Regions from separate parts of the Streptomyces sp. MMCC 100 genome, predicted to be linked through region 2. Evidence: riboswitches for the same ligand, from Rfam matches in the RefSeq annotation. Region 2 holds a riboswitch; the other holds the start of a gene.

Region 1 (5,897 bases), 3.9 Mb from region 2:
TCGCCCTCACCGCCGCGCCCGGCGAGGTCGTGGCCCTGCTCGGACCCAACGGCGCGGGCAAGACCACCGCCCTGCGCGCGCTCGCCGGCCTGACTCCCCTCGCCGGCGGTCACCTGCGCCTGGACGGCGCCGCGCTGGACGGCAGGCCGCCGGAGTCCCGCCCGGTGGGTGTGGTCTTCCAGGACTATCTGCTCTTCCCGCACCTGACCGCCCTCGACAACGTCGCGTTCGGACCTCGCTGCCGGGGCGCGAGCAGGGCGGAGGCCCGGGCGCGGGCCGCCGCGTGGCTGGACCGCATGGGTCTGGCCGCCCACGCGGGCGCCAAGCCCCGGCGCCTTTCCGGCGGGCAGGCCCAGCGCGTCGCCCTCGCGCGCGCCCTGGCCACCGGCCCCCGGCTGCTCCTGCTGGACGAGCCGCTGGCGGCCCTCGACGCCCGGACCCGGCTGGAGGTGCGCGCCCAGCTCCGCCGCCATCTGACCGAGTTCGAGGCCGTCGCCGTACTGGTCACGCATGACCCGCTGGACGCCATGGTGCTGGCCGACCGGCTGGTCGTGGTCGAGGACGGCGCGGTCGTCCAGGAGGGCAGGCCCGCCGACATCGCCCGCCGTCCCCGCACGGACTACATCGCCCAGCTGGTCGGCCTGAACCTCTACCGGGGGCAGGCCGAGGGGCACACCGTACGGCTCGGCACCGGCCCGGGCATCACCACCACCGAGGATCTCTCCGGTCCCGTCTTCGTGGCCTTCCCGCCGGGCGCCGTGACGCTGTACGGCGAACGTCCCGCCGGCTCCAGCGCCCGCAACCTGTGGCGCTGCGAGGTCGCGGGCCTGGAGAGCCACGGCGACCAGATCCGCGTGGACCTCACGGGCGAACTCCCGCTCGCCGCCGACCTCACCACGGTCGCCGCGGCCGAGCTGGGCCTCCATCCGGGTGCCCGGGTGTGGGCGACGGTCAAGGCGACGCAGACCCATGCATACCCGGCGTAACGCCCGCGCCGGGCTACGGTGCCCCCATGAGCCTGAGCATCCGCAACCAGCTCCCCGGCACCGTCACCGCCGTCACCCCGGGCGAGGCCATGGCGACGGTCGGGGTCCGTCTCTCCGGCGGCCAGGACCTCACCGCCGCGATCACCCGGGCGTCCGCCGAGGACCTCGCGCTCGCCCCCGGCACCACCGTCCGGGCCCTGGTGAAGTCCACCGAGGTGGCCCTGGCCACCGGGCGCGTCGACGGCCTGTCCATCCGCAACCGGCTGCCGGGCACGGTCACCGCCCTCGCCACCGGCGCCGCGATGGCCTCCGTCACGGTCGCCGTCGAGGGCGCGGAGCTGACCGCCGCCATCACCCGGCAGGCCGCCGACGACCTGGCCCTGTCCGTCGGCGTTCCCGTCGTCGCGCTGGTCAAGGCGACGGAGGTGTCGCTCGCCACGGTGTGAGACGCCGAGAGGCTCCGTCCGGGCCCTGGGAGCCCGGACGGAGCCTCTCTCACCTCTGCGGCGGGACTCAGTCCTCGTACGCGTCCAGCGGCGGGCAGGAGCAGACCAGGTTCCGGTCGCCGTAGGCCTGGTCGATGCGGCGCACCGGCGGCCAGTACTTGTCGGCGGCGGACACACCGGCCGGGAAGACGGCCTCCTCGCGCGTGTACGCGTGGTCCCACTCGCCGCCCAGCGCGCCCGCGGTGTGCGGGGCGCCGCGCAGCGGGTTGTCGTCGGCGGACCAGGCGCCGGAGCCGACCTTCTCGATCTCCGCGCGGATGGCGATCATCGCCTCGCAGAACCGGTCCAGCTCGGCCAGGTCCTCGGACTCGGTCGGCTCGATCATCAGCGTGCCGGCCACCGGGAAGGACATCGTCGGCGCGTGGAAGCCGTAGTCGATCAGCCGCTTGGCGACATCGTCGACGCTCACGCCGGTCGCCTTGGTCAGCGGGCGCAGGTCGATGATGCACTCGTGCGCGACGAGACCGCCCGGGCCGGTGTACAGCACCGGGAAGTGCGGCTCCAGGCGCTTGGCGATGTAGTTGGCGGACAGCACGGCCACCTGCGTGGCGCGCTTGAGGCCCTCGCCGCCCATCAGCCGGACGTACGACCAGGAGATCGGCAGGATGCCGGCCGAGCCCCAGGGCGCCGCCGAGATCGGGCCGACACCCGTCTGCGGACCGGCCGTGGGCTGCAGCGGGTGGTTGGGCAGGTACGGCGCCAGGTGCGACCGTACGCCCACGGGGCCGACGCCGGGACCGCCGCCGCCGTGCGGGATGCAGAAGGTCTTGTGCAGGTTCAGGTGGGAGACGTCGCCGCCGAAGTGGCCGGGCTTGGCGAGGCCGACCAGGGCGTTGAGGTTGGCGCCGTCCACGTAGACCTGGCCGCCCGCGTCGTGCACCTGGGCGCAGATGTCGGCCACGTGCTCCTCGAACACGCCGTGCGTGGAGGGGTACGTGATCATCAGCACGGCCAGTTCATCGCGGTGCTTCTCGATCTTGGCCCGCAGGTCCTCGACGTCGATCTCGCCGTCCTCGGCGGTCTTGACGACGACGACCTTCATGCCGGCCATCACGGCGCTGGCGGCGTTGGTGCCGTGCGCGGAGGACGGGATGAGGCAGACGGTGCGCTGCTCGTCGCCGTTGGCCCGGTGGTAGCCGCGTACGGCGAGCAGGCCCGCGAACTCGCCCTGCGACCCGGCGTTGGGCTGCAGCGAGACCTTGTCGTACCCGGTGACCTCGGCCAGCCGCTCCTCCAGCTCGCGGATGAGGGTCAGGTAGCCCTGCGCCTGATCTGCGGGCGCGAAGGGGTGCAGCGCGCCGAACTCGGGCCAGGTGACCGGCTCCATCTCGGTGGTCGCGTTGAGCTTCATGGTGCAGGAACCCAGCGGGATCATGCCGCGGTCCAGCGCGTAGTCCCGGTCGGCGAGGCGGCGCAGGTAGCGCAGCATCGCGGTCTCGGAGCGGTGCTGGTGGAAGACGGGATGGGTCAGGAAGTCGTCGGTGCGCAGCAGCGCCCCGGGCAGAGTCTCCCCGGCCTCCGCGTCCAGTGCCTCGACGTCGCCCTCGACGCCGAAGGCCAGCCACACGCCGCCGACCTGGGCGCGCGTGGTGGTCTCGTCGCAGGCGAAGGACACGTGGTCGGCGTCGACGAGGCGCAGGTTGATGCCGTTCTCGCGGGCGGCGTGGACGATCTCGCCGGCCCGGCCGGGCACCCGCGCGGTGACGGTGTCGAAGTAGGCGCCGTGGACGATCTCGACGCCGCCCTGGGCGAGGCCGGCAGCGGTGATCGTGGCGTACCGGTGGGTGCGCCGGGCGATGGCCCGCAGCCCCTCGGGGCCGTGGTAGACGGCGTACATGCCGGCCATGACGGCGAGCAGCACCTGCGCGGTGCAGATGTTGCTGGTGGCCTTCTCGCGGCGGATGTGCTGCTCGCGGGTCTGCAGGGCCAGGCGGTAGGCCTTGTTGCCGTCGGCGTCCACGGAGACGCCGACCAGACGGCCGGGCAGGCTGCGGGCGAACTTCTCGTGCACGGCCATGTAGCCGGCGTGCGGCCCGCCGAAGCCCATCGGCACGCCGAAGCGCTGGGTGGTGCCCACGGCGATGTCCGCGCCCAGCTCGCCGGGCGAGGTGAGCAGCGTGAGGGCGAGCAGGTCGGCGGCGACGGTGACGAGCGCGCCGAGCTCGTGCGCCCGGTCGATCACCGGCTTGATGTCGCGTACGGCCCCGGAAGCGCCCGGGTACTGGATCAGGACGCCGTTGATCTCCCGCTCGGCGACCTCGGCCGGGATGCCCTCGCTCAGGTCGGCGACGACCACCTCGACGCCGGTCGGCTCGGCGCGGGTCTGTATCACGGCGACGGTCTGCGGCAGGGCGTCCGCGTCGACCAGGAACAGGCCCTTCTTGTTCTTGCCCATGCGCCGGGAGAGCGCCATCGCCTCGGCGGCGGCGGTGCCCTCGTCGAGCAGCGAGGCACCGGAGGTGGGCAGCCCGGTCAGCTCGGCGACCATCGTCTGGAAGTTCAGCAGGGCCTCGAGCCGGCCCTGGGAGATCTCCGGCTGGTACGGCGTGTACGCCGTGTACCAGGACGGGTTCTCCATGACGTTGCGCAGGATGACCGGCGGGGTGAAGGTGCCGTAGTAGCCGAGGCCGATCATGGAGTCGAGGACCTGGTTGCGGTCGACCAGGGAGCGCAGCTCGGCCAGCACCTCGGCCTCGGAGCGCCCGCCCGGCAGGTCGAGCCGGTCGGCGTTCTTGATCACATCCGGCACCGCGGCGGCCGTCAGTTCGTCGAGCGAACCGTAACCGACCTGCGCGAGCATCTTGGCCCTGGCCTCGTGGTCGGGGCCGATGTGGCGCTGCTCGAACGGCATGGCCTGTTCGAGTTCGGAGAGCGGAGTGCGATGGGCGGTCATTGCGGAGGCCTCCTGGTCTGACGACCTTCGAGGGGCACCACGGCGCGGGTACCCGGACGGCCTCCCCCTCTGTCATCTCAACCTGAGAGCTTCACCGGACGAGCCCGTGGGCCCTTCCGGCTTTCACCGTCGGTGAGAGCGGAAGCCGTCGACACCCGCCCTGCTTTCCAGAGTGACCTCGTCCGTGCGGTACGTGAGCCTGAGAGATTCCGGGGAGGATTTGCTCCTTCGGCGTCTCCGGCGGTGTCCGGAGAACTCTCCCGCGCGGGGTCAGCAGCCGTTTGCCAGCGTACCAGCGAGGCACTCGCGCGAACTTCGAGTGGCCGACCCGCCACATGTGCTCTTTTGTAGTACTTACGGATGATTAGGCGGCTGGTGTGCGACCCCAGTGCGGCCCAGTGGTGCGATCAAGTGGAGGGCCCCGTGCGTACTGACATCGATCCGCGGAACCTGATCGGCCGCAAGGCGTTCGACCGCGACGGCACCAGGATCGGCACCGTGGACGAGGTGTACCTCGACGATGCCACCGGCGTCCCCGAGTGGGCGGCGATACGGACCGGCCTCTTCAGCAGGGACGCCTTCGTCCCCCTGGAGCCCAGCGAGCTGGTCGACGGCACCCTGCGCGTGCCCTTCGACCGGTCCCTGATCAAGGAGGCGCCCGACTTCGGCGTCGGCCGTCACCTCTCGCCGGAACAGGAACTCCAGCTCTACCACCACTACGGCCTGGACGTGGCGGCCGCTCCCCCGCCCCCCGACCGCGACTTCGGCAAGCTGGCCGGCAAGGGCAACGACGACAGCTGACGACGACAGCTGCCGCACCGCCCGCAATACCCGGCCGCCCGCGCTACCCGGCCGCCCGTCTCGCGGGCCCGCCCCCACCGGGTCCGCCAGCGGGTCCTCCCGCGGGTTCTCCACCGGATCCTCGCACCGCGGGGGCGACCAGCGGCAGGGGGTCCGCCGGGGTCAGCTCCGGGTCGTCCACCGGGAAGGTCCGCACCCGGCCGACCTCGGAGTACGGCGTCTCGAACCGCACGGTGACGCGCCCGAGGCCGCTGCCCTGTACCCACCCGTGCCCGAGCTCCGCGTGCCGTACGTCGTGCCCCGCCGGCCACCGGCGCTCGGCGGGCGAGGGGCTGTGCTCCTCGACGGGCCCGGTCTCGGGCTCCTCGGCCGGTACCTCGGGACGATCCCCCGCCGCTTGTGCGAACAGGTCCTCCTGCGTGTAGTCGGCGAGACCGCTGACGCCCACCCCGAGCAGCCGCACGCCGCCCGTGGTGTCCACCGAGTCCAGCAGTCTGGCGGCGGCCTCCCGCACCACCGCGGGGTCGTCGGTGGGTCCGCGCAGCGTCTCCGAGCGCGTCAGCGTGGAGAAGTCGTATCTGCGCACCTTGAGCACGATCGTCCGCCCGGACAGACCGGAGGCGCGCAGCCGACGCACGCAGCGGTCCGCCAGCCGCCCCACCTCGACACCGACCCGCACCCGGTCGTGGATGTCCACGTCGTAGGTGTCCT
Region 2 (5,897 bases):
GGTGCGGTGGGCGTTCTGCGCGAGCAGGGCGTAGAACTGGGGGATCTCGATGGCCGGTTCGGACAGGCGCAGGGGCCCGGCGGGCTGGCGGTCCAGTCCGGAGGCGATACGGCGCAGGTCGAGCCAGGGGACGCCGACGCCGCCGCCGGGGGCGTGCGGGTTGAGCCACAGGCCGTAGTGGTCCGGGTAGAGGGCGCGGGCGACCTCCAGGCCGTCGACCACCTCGTACGACCGGTTCCAGCCACTGGCGGAGAGCTCCTGGGCGGAGGTGACGCAGGGCGCGTAGCCGTAGCCCTCGACCTCCATGTTCCCGTACTGGGCGTCCGGGGAGCCGGCCTGTCCGTGCCACAGCAGCATCCAGACCTGGCCGGAGGTGGGGGTGGCGAGGGCGCGCAGCAGGGCCTCGTAGGCGTCGTAACGCCCGGGCGTCACCTGGCGCAGCATGTGCTCGACCTGCCCGGTCGTGGTGCCGCTGGCGCTCACGTGTATCGCCCCTTCGAGAAGTTCCCCCGGTGTTGGAACCAGCTTAAGGCTCCGCCGGGTGCGGGGGCCTTTGAGCTCGGGGTGTGCTGTCGTCCTGCGGGTGCGGGTTCCGCCGTGGTTGATCGCGCAGTTCCCCGCGCCCTTTGGGTACGTTGCCCCAGGCGGTGATTACAAGTCACGGTCGTAGAACGGGCGGACCTTGTCCCGCATCCAGTCGCAGACCGGGTCCTGGGCCGCCTCCAGGAGGACCAGGTTGACCTGCCACTTCAGGGGGGACTTGGTCAGGGCGCGGCCCAGGGCCTCCAGGGGGAGGGCGCGGGCGTCGCCCTCCCAGTGGGCGAGTTCGACGCCGACGTACAGGACCGGGTCGGCGGTCTCGACGGCGGCCAGGCAGCGGCGCGCGCTGCGTACGACGCCGGTGGCGGCGAACTCGGCGGAGGCGGCGGCCAGGAAGTCCACCGGGTCGTCCTGCCAGTCCGGCTCGAAGAGGCGGACCCGGCCGCCGGACGCGGGCCCGTCCAGCGGGGAGCGTCCGGCCCGGCACAGCTCGGCCACGGCGGGCGGCGGCAGCGGGATGCCCACCACGCCCTCCGGGTTCACCACGATGCCGACCTGCGGGGGCAGACCGCGGGCGAACTCCGCGGCGGGGGCGACGGTGTACGCCATCTGCGCCCCGGCGACCTGCCGGAACTGCTCCTCGGAGCTGAACGCCGGCACGTAGGCCTGGCCGTCGATCTCCAGCGAGGGCAGGTCGAGGGGGCCGCTGTGCGGGCCGCCGCCGTTGGGCAGGGGTATCCACAGGAAGCTGCGGCCGAGGACCTCCACGATCCGGCCGCCGGCCGTCGGGACGCCGAGGGAGGCGGACAGCACCTCCTCCAGCTCGTTGCCGGGCCACCCGCCGTGCGGATGGGGGTGCGCCTGTGCCGGGAAGTCCATCTGCCTACCTACCGCCTGCCTGGTACCGCTGTTCGTGGCTGAAAGGCTAACCCGTTCGGCCCCGGCGCCCTACCGTGCGTCACCCCGTGAAGGCGATCCGGTGCAGGGTGTCCGCCGCCGCCCGGTCGAGGACGACCGCCGAGGCGCAGCCGGCGGGCAGCGCGCCCTCGGTCACCGCGCGCAGCAGGCGGGAGTTGGCCGCGCGGTGCCGCAGGAACGCGTACTGCGACACGCCCCGGCCGCGTTCGCGCTGGCCGGCCAGGGCCTCGTCGGCGCCGACGTCGAGCAGCAGCAGGTGCAGGGTGCCGCCCCGGCGGCGGGCCTCGCGGGCCAGCCAGCCGCGCACCCAGGCCTGCGTGCCGCAGTCGTGCACGACGACGCCCTCGCCGGAGCGCAGCGCGCGGCGCAGTCCGGCGTAGTGGGCGAGGCGGACGAGGGGGCGGTAGAGCGCGTACGGCAGCAGGCGCGGCATGCGGCGGTCCCAGCGGTCGCGGGTGTCCTGGGAGTCGACGCGCCCGCCGCGCACGGTGCGCCGCATCAGCGTGGACTTGCCGCTGCCGGGCAGGCCGGTGATCACCACCAGGTCCCGGGGGCCGAAGAGCAGAGCGTGCGGGCTGCGGCCGTCGCGGTCCCTGAGGTCACGGACGACGGGCGTGGGCGAAGGGGCGCACGCCTCGGTCGCCGGAGCGGCCGGCTGCTTGGGCAGCGCGAGTCCCGAGGTCGTGGCGTACGCCGTGGTCCTGTTCACCGTGATCGTCCTCCCCTGGGGCGGTTCACGAGTCCCTCCCCGTCGAGTGTAAAGAGAAGGTAATGCGCAGGTCTCGCGTTTTCGTTCGCTTACTGCCACAAGCCGGTTACAGATCACGGTCTGCCATGGATCGACCCGGCGTGCAATGATGGCGACGCCAACTGCATACCGGCCGTTTGAATCCGCGCGGGAGAGTCCCCGGCCGCGCCGGGGCGCCGAAGGAGCAAGTCCCTCCCTTGAATCTCTCAGGCACCGTTACCGCGCGGGCGAGGCACATCTGAAAAGCGGACCGCCCCCGACGGCTGTCCCACCCAAGGTGCAAGCCCTGATCGCCGTACTCCGGTGGCCGTGGCGAACCTCTCAGGTTCCGATGACAGATGGGGAGGACCGACCTCGCCACGTCCTGTCCTGGGAGACGACCGACCGATGAGCAGTACCGAACTGCGCCGTACCGCGCTCGATGCCACGCATCGCGCGCTGGGCGCGACGATGACCGACTTCGCCGGCTGGGACATGCCCCTGCGCTACGGCTCCGAGCGCGAGGAGCACGTCGCGGTGCGCACCCGTGCCGGTCTCTTCGACCTCTCGCACATGGGTGAGATCACCGTCACCGGGCCGCAGGCGGCCGAGCTGCTGAACTTCGCGCTGGTCGGCAACATCGGCAGCGTGAAGCCGGGCCGCGCCCGCTACACCATGATCTGCCGCGAGGACGGCGGCATCCTGGACGACCTGATCGTCTACCGCCTGGACGACACCGAGTACATGGTCGTCGCCAACGCCTCCAACGCCCAGGTCGTCCTGGACGCGCTGACCGAGCGCGCGGCCGGCTTCGACGCCGAGGTGCGCGACGACCGCGACGCCTACGCGCTGCTGGCGGTGCAGGGCCCCGAGTCCCCGGGCATCCTCGCGTCGCTCACCGACGCCGACCTGGACGGCCTCAAGTACTACGCCGGTCTGCCCGGCACGGTCGCGGGCGTTCCCGCGCTCATCGCGCGCACCGGTTACACCGGCGAGGACGGCTTCGAGCTGTTCGTGAAGCCGGAGCACGCCGTCGAGCTGTGGCAGGCGCTGACCAAGGCGGGCGAGGGCGCCGGACTGGTCCCGTGCGGCCTGTCCTGCCGGGACACGCTGCGCCTGGAGGCGGGCATGCCGCTGTACGGGAACGAGCTGACGACCGCGCTGACGCCGTTCGACGCCGGTCTCGGCCGGGTGGTGAAGTTCGAGAAGGAGGGCGACTTCGTCGGGCGCGCCGCGCTGACCGAGGCCGCCGAGCGCGCCGCTTCCGAGCCGCCCCGCGTCCTGGTCGGCCTGGTCGCCGAGGGCCGCCGGGTCCCGCGCGCCGGGTACCAGGTGGTCGCCGGCGGCGAGGTGATCGGCGAGGTCACCTCCGGTGCCCCGTCCCCGACGCTGGGCAAGCCGATCGCCATGGCGTACGTCGACGCCGCGCACGCGGCTCCGGGCACGGAGGGCGTCGGTGTGGACATCCGGGGCAGTCACGAGCCGTACGAGGTCGTGGCGCTGCCGTTCTACAAGCGCCAGAAGTAACACTGGGCGACAGCCCTCTTCGGCAGCCTTCCCGGCGGCCTTCCCGGCGGCTCTTTCGTCGTCCCACTCCGCCCCGCCACCCCCTTCACCAGCCACTTCCTCGCGTACAGGAGAATTCAGGCCATGAGCAACCCCCAGCAGCTGCGCTACAGCAAGGAGCACGAGTGGCTGTCGGGCGCCGAGGACGGCGCCTCGACGGTCGGCATCACGGAGCACGCGGCCAACGCACTCGGTGACGTCGTCTTCGTTCAGCTCCCCGAGGTCGGCGACTCGGTCACCGCGGGCGAGACCTGCGGCGAACTGGAGTCGACCAAGTCCGTCTCCGACCTGTACTCCCCCGTCTCCGGTGAGGTCACCGAGGTCAACGAGGACGTCGTCAACGACCCGTCGCTGGTGAACAGCGCCCCCTTCGAGGGCGGCTGGCTGTTCAAGGTGCGGATCACGGACGAGCCGGCCGACCTGCTCTCCGCCGACGAGTACACCGCCTTCACCGCCGGCTGAGGAGTCCCGACCGCATGTCGCTTCTGAACACACCCCTGCACGAGCTGGACCCCGACGTCGCCGCCGCCGTCGACGCCGAGCTGGACCGCCAGCAGTCCACCCTCGAGATGATCGCCTCGGAGAACTTCGCCCCGGTCGCGGTCATGGAGGCCCAGGGCTCGGTCCTCACCAACAAGTACGCCGAGGGCTACCCCGGCCGCCGCTACTACGGCGGCTGCGAGCACGTCGACGTGGTCGAGCAGATCGCCATCGACCGGGTCAAGGCGCTCTTCGGCGCCGAGCACGCCAACGTGCAGCCGCACTCGGGCGCCCAGGCCAACGCGGCCGCGATGTTCGCGCTGCTCAAGCCCGGCGACACGATCATGGGTCTGAACCTCGCCCACGGCGGGCACCTGACCCACGGCATGAAGATCAACTTCTCCGGCAAGCTCTACAACGTCGTGCCCTACCACGTCGGCGACGACGGCCAGGTCGACATGGCCGAGGTCGAGCGCCTCGCCAAGGAGACGAAGCCGAAGCTGATCGTGGCCGGCTGGTCGGCGTACCCGCGTCAGCTGGACTTCGCCGCGTTCCGCAAGGTCGCGGACGAGGTCGGCGCCTACCTGATGGTCGACATGGCGCACTTCGCCGGTCTGGTCGCGGCGGGCCTGCACCCGAACCCGGTCCCGCACGCCCACGTGGTCACCACGACCACGCACAAGACGCTGGGCGGCCCCCGCGGCGGTGTGATCCTCTCCACGGCCGAGCTGGCCAAGAAGATCAACTCCGCCGTCTTCCCCGGTCAGCAGGGTGGCCCGCTGGAGCACGTGGTGGCCGCCAAGGCCGTCGCCTTCAAGGTCGCCGCGAGCGAGGACTTCAAGGAGCGCCAGGGCCGTACGCTGGAGGGTGCCCGCATCCTGGCCGAGCGCCTGGTGCGGGACGACGCCAAGGCGGCGGGCGTCTCCGTCCTGACCGGCGGCACGGACGTCCACCTGGTCCTGGTGGACCTGCGTGACTCCGAGCTGGACGGACAGCAGGCCGAGGACCGCCTCCACGAGGTCGGCATCACGGTCAACCGCAACGCCGTCCCGAACGACCCGCGTCCGCCGATGGTGACCTCCGGTCTGCGCATCGGTACGCCGGCCCTGGCGACCCGCGGCTTCACCGCCGAGGACTTCGCCGAGGTCGCGGACGTGATCGCCGAGGCGCTGAAGCCGTCCTACGACGCGGAGGCCCTCAAGGCCCGGGTGAAGGCCCTGGCCGACAAGCACCCGCTGTACCCGGGTCTGAACAAGTAGACACCACGCCTTCGGGTGCGGCGCCGCGTCCGCCACAAGCAGGTCCGGCGCCCACCCGGAGCACCACCCTCCGCACCACCCCCGTTCTGAGGAGTCCCCGTGGCCATCTCGGTCTTCGACCTGTTCTCGATCGGCATCGGCCCGTCGAGCTCGCACACGGTCGGCCCGATGCGCGCGGCCCGCATGTTCGCCCGCCGCCTGCGCAACGAGGAGCTGCTGGACTCCGTCGCCTCGGTCCGCGCCGAGCTGTACGGCTCGCTCGGCGCCACCGGCCACGGCCACGGCACCCCCAAGGCGGTGCTGCTCGGCCTGGAGGGCGACTCACCGCGCACGGTGGACGTGGAGAGTGCCGACGACCGCGTCGAGACGATCAAATCCTCCGGCCGCATCCGCCTCCTCGGCGAGCG

The links. Region 2 has a riboswitch for glycine ahead of gcvT (glycine cleavage system aminomethyltransferase GcvT). Riboswitches for the same ligand answer to the same signal wherever they lie in the genome.
Region 1: it holds a riboswitch for glycine, as region 2 does, so the genes downstream of both, gcvP (aminomethyl-transferring glycine dehydrogenase) here and gcvT (glycine cleavage system aminomethyltransferase GcvT) in region 2, are expected to answer to the same signal.

Annotation. Positions count from the first base shown of each region.
Region 1 covers NZ_JBGORK020000001.1:2,457,270-2,463,166, reverse strand. Annotated here, with positions in the region: gene ABS735_RS11340 (ABC transporter ATP-binding protein) at 1-986, shown strand, start outside; gene ABS735_RS11335 (TOBE domain-containing protein) at 1,013-1,432, shown strand; gene gcvP (aminomethyl-transferring glycine dehydrogenase) at 1,500-4,385, opposite strand; glycine riboswitch at 4,563-4,658, opposite strand; gene ABS735_RS11325 (PRC-barrel domain-containing protein) at 4,809-5,186, shown strand; gene ABS735_RS11320 (DNA polymerase IV) at 5,230-5,897, opposite strand, start outside.
Region 2 covers NZ_JBGORK020000001.1:6,389,756-6,395,652, forward strand. Annotated here, with positions in the region: gene ABS735_RS29440 (enhanced serine sensitivity protein SseB C-terminal domain-containing protein) at 1-483, opposite strand, end outside; gene ABS735_RS29445 (enhanced serine sensitivity protein SseB) at 652-1,419, opposite strand; gene ABS735_RS29450 (AAA family ATPase) at 1,499-2,167, opposite strand; glycine riboswitch at 2,345-2,438, shown strand; glycine riboswitch at 2,439-2,554, shown strand; gene gcvT (glycine cleavage system aminomethyltransferase GcvT) at 2,594-3,712, shown strand; gene gcvH (glycine cleavage system protein GcvH) at 3,836-4,213, shown strand; gene glyA (serine hydroxymethyltransferase) at 4,228-5,490, shown strand; gene ABS735_RS29470 (L-serine ammonia-lyase) at 5,590-5,897, shown strand, end outside.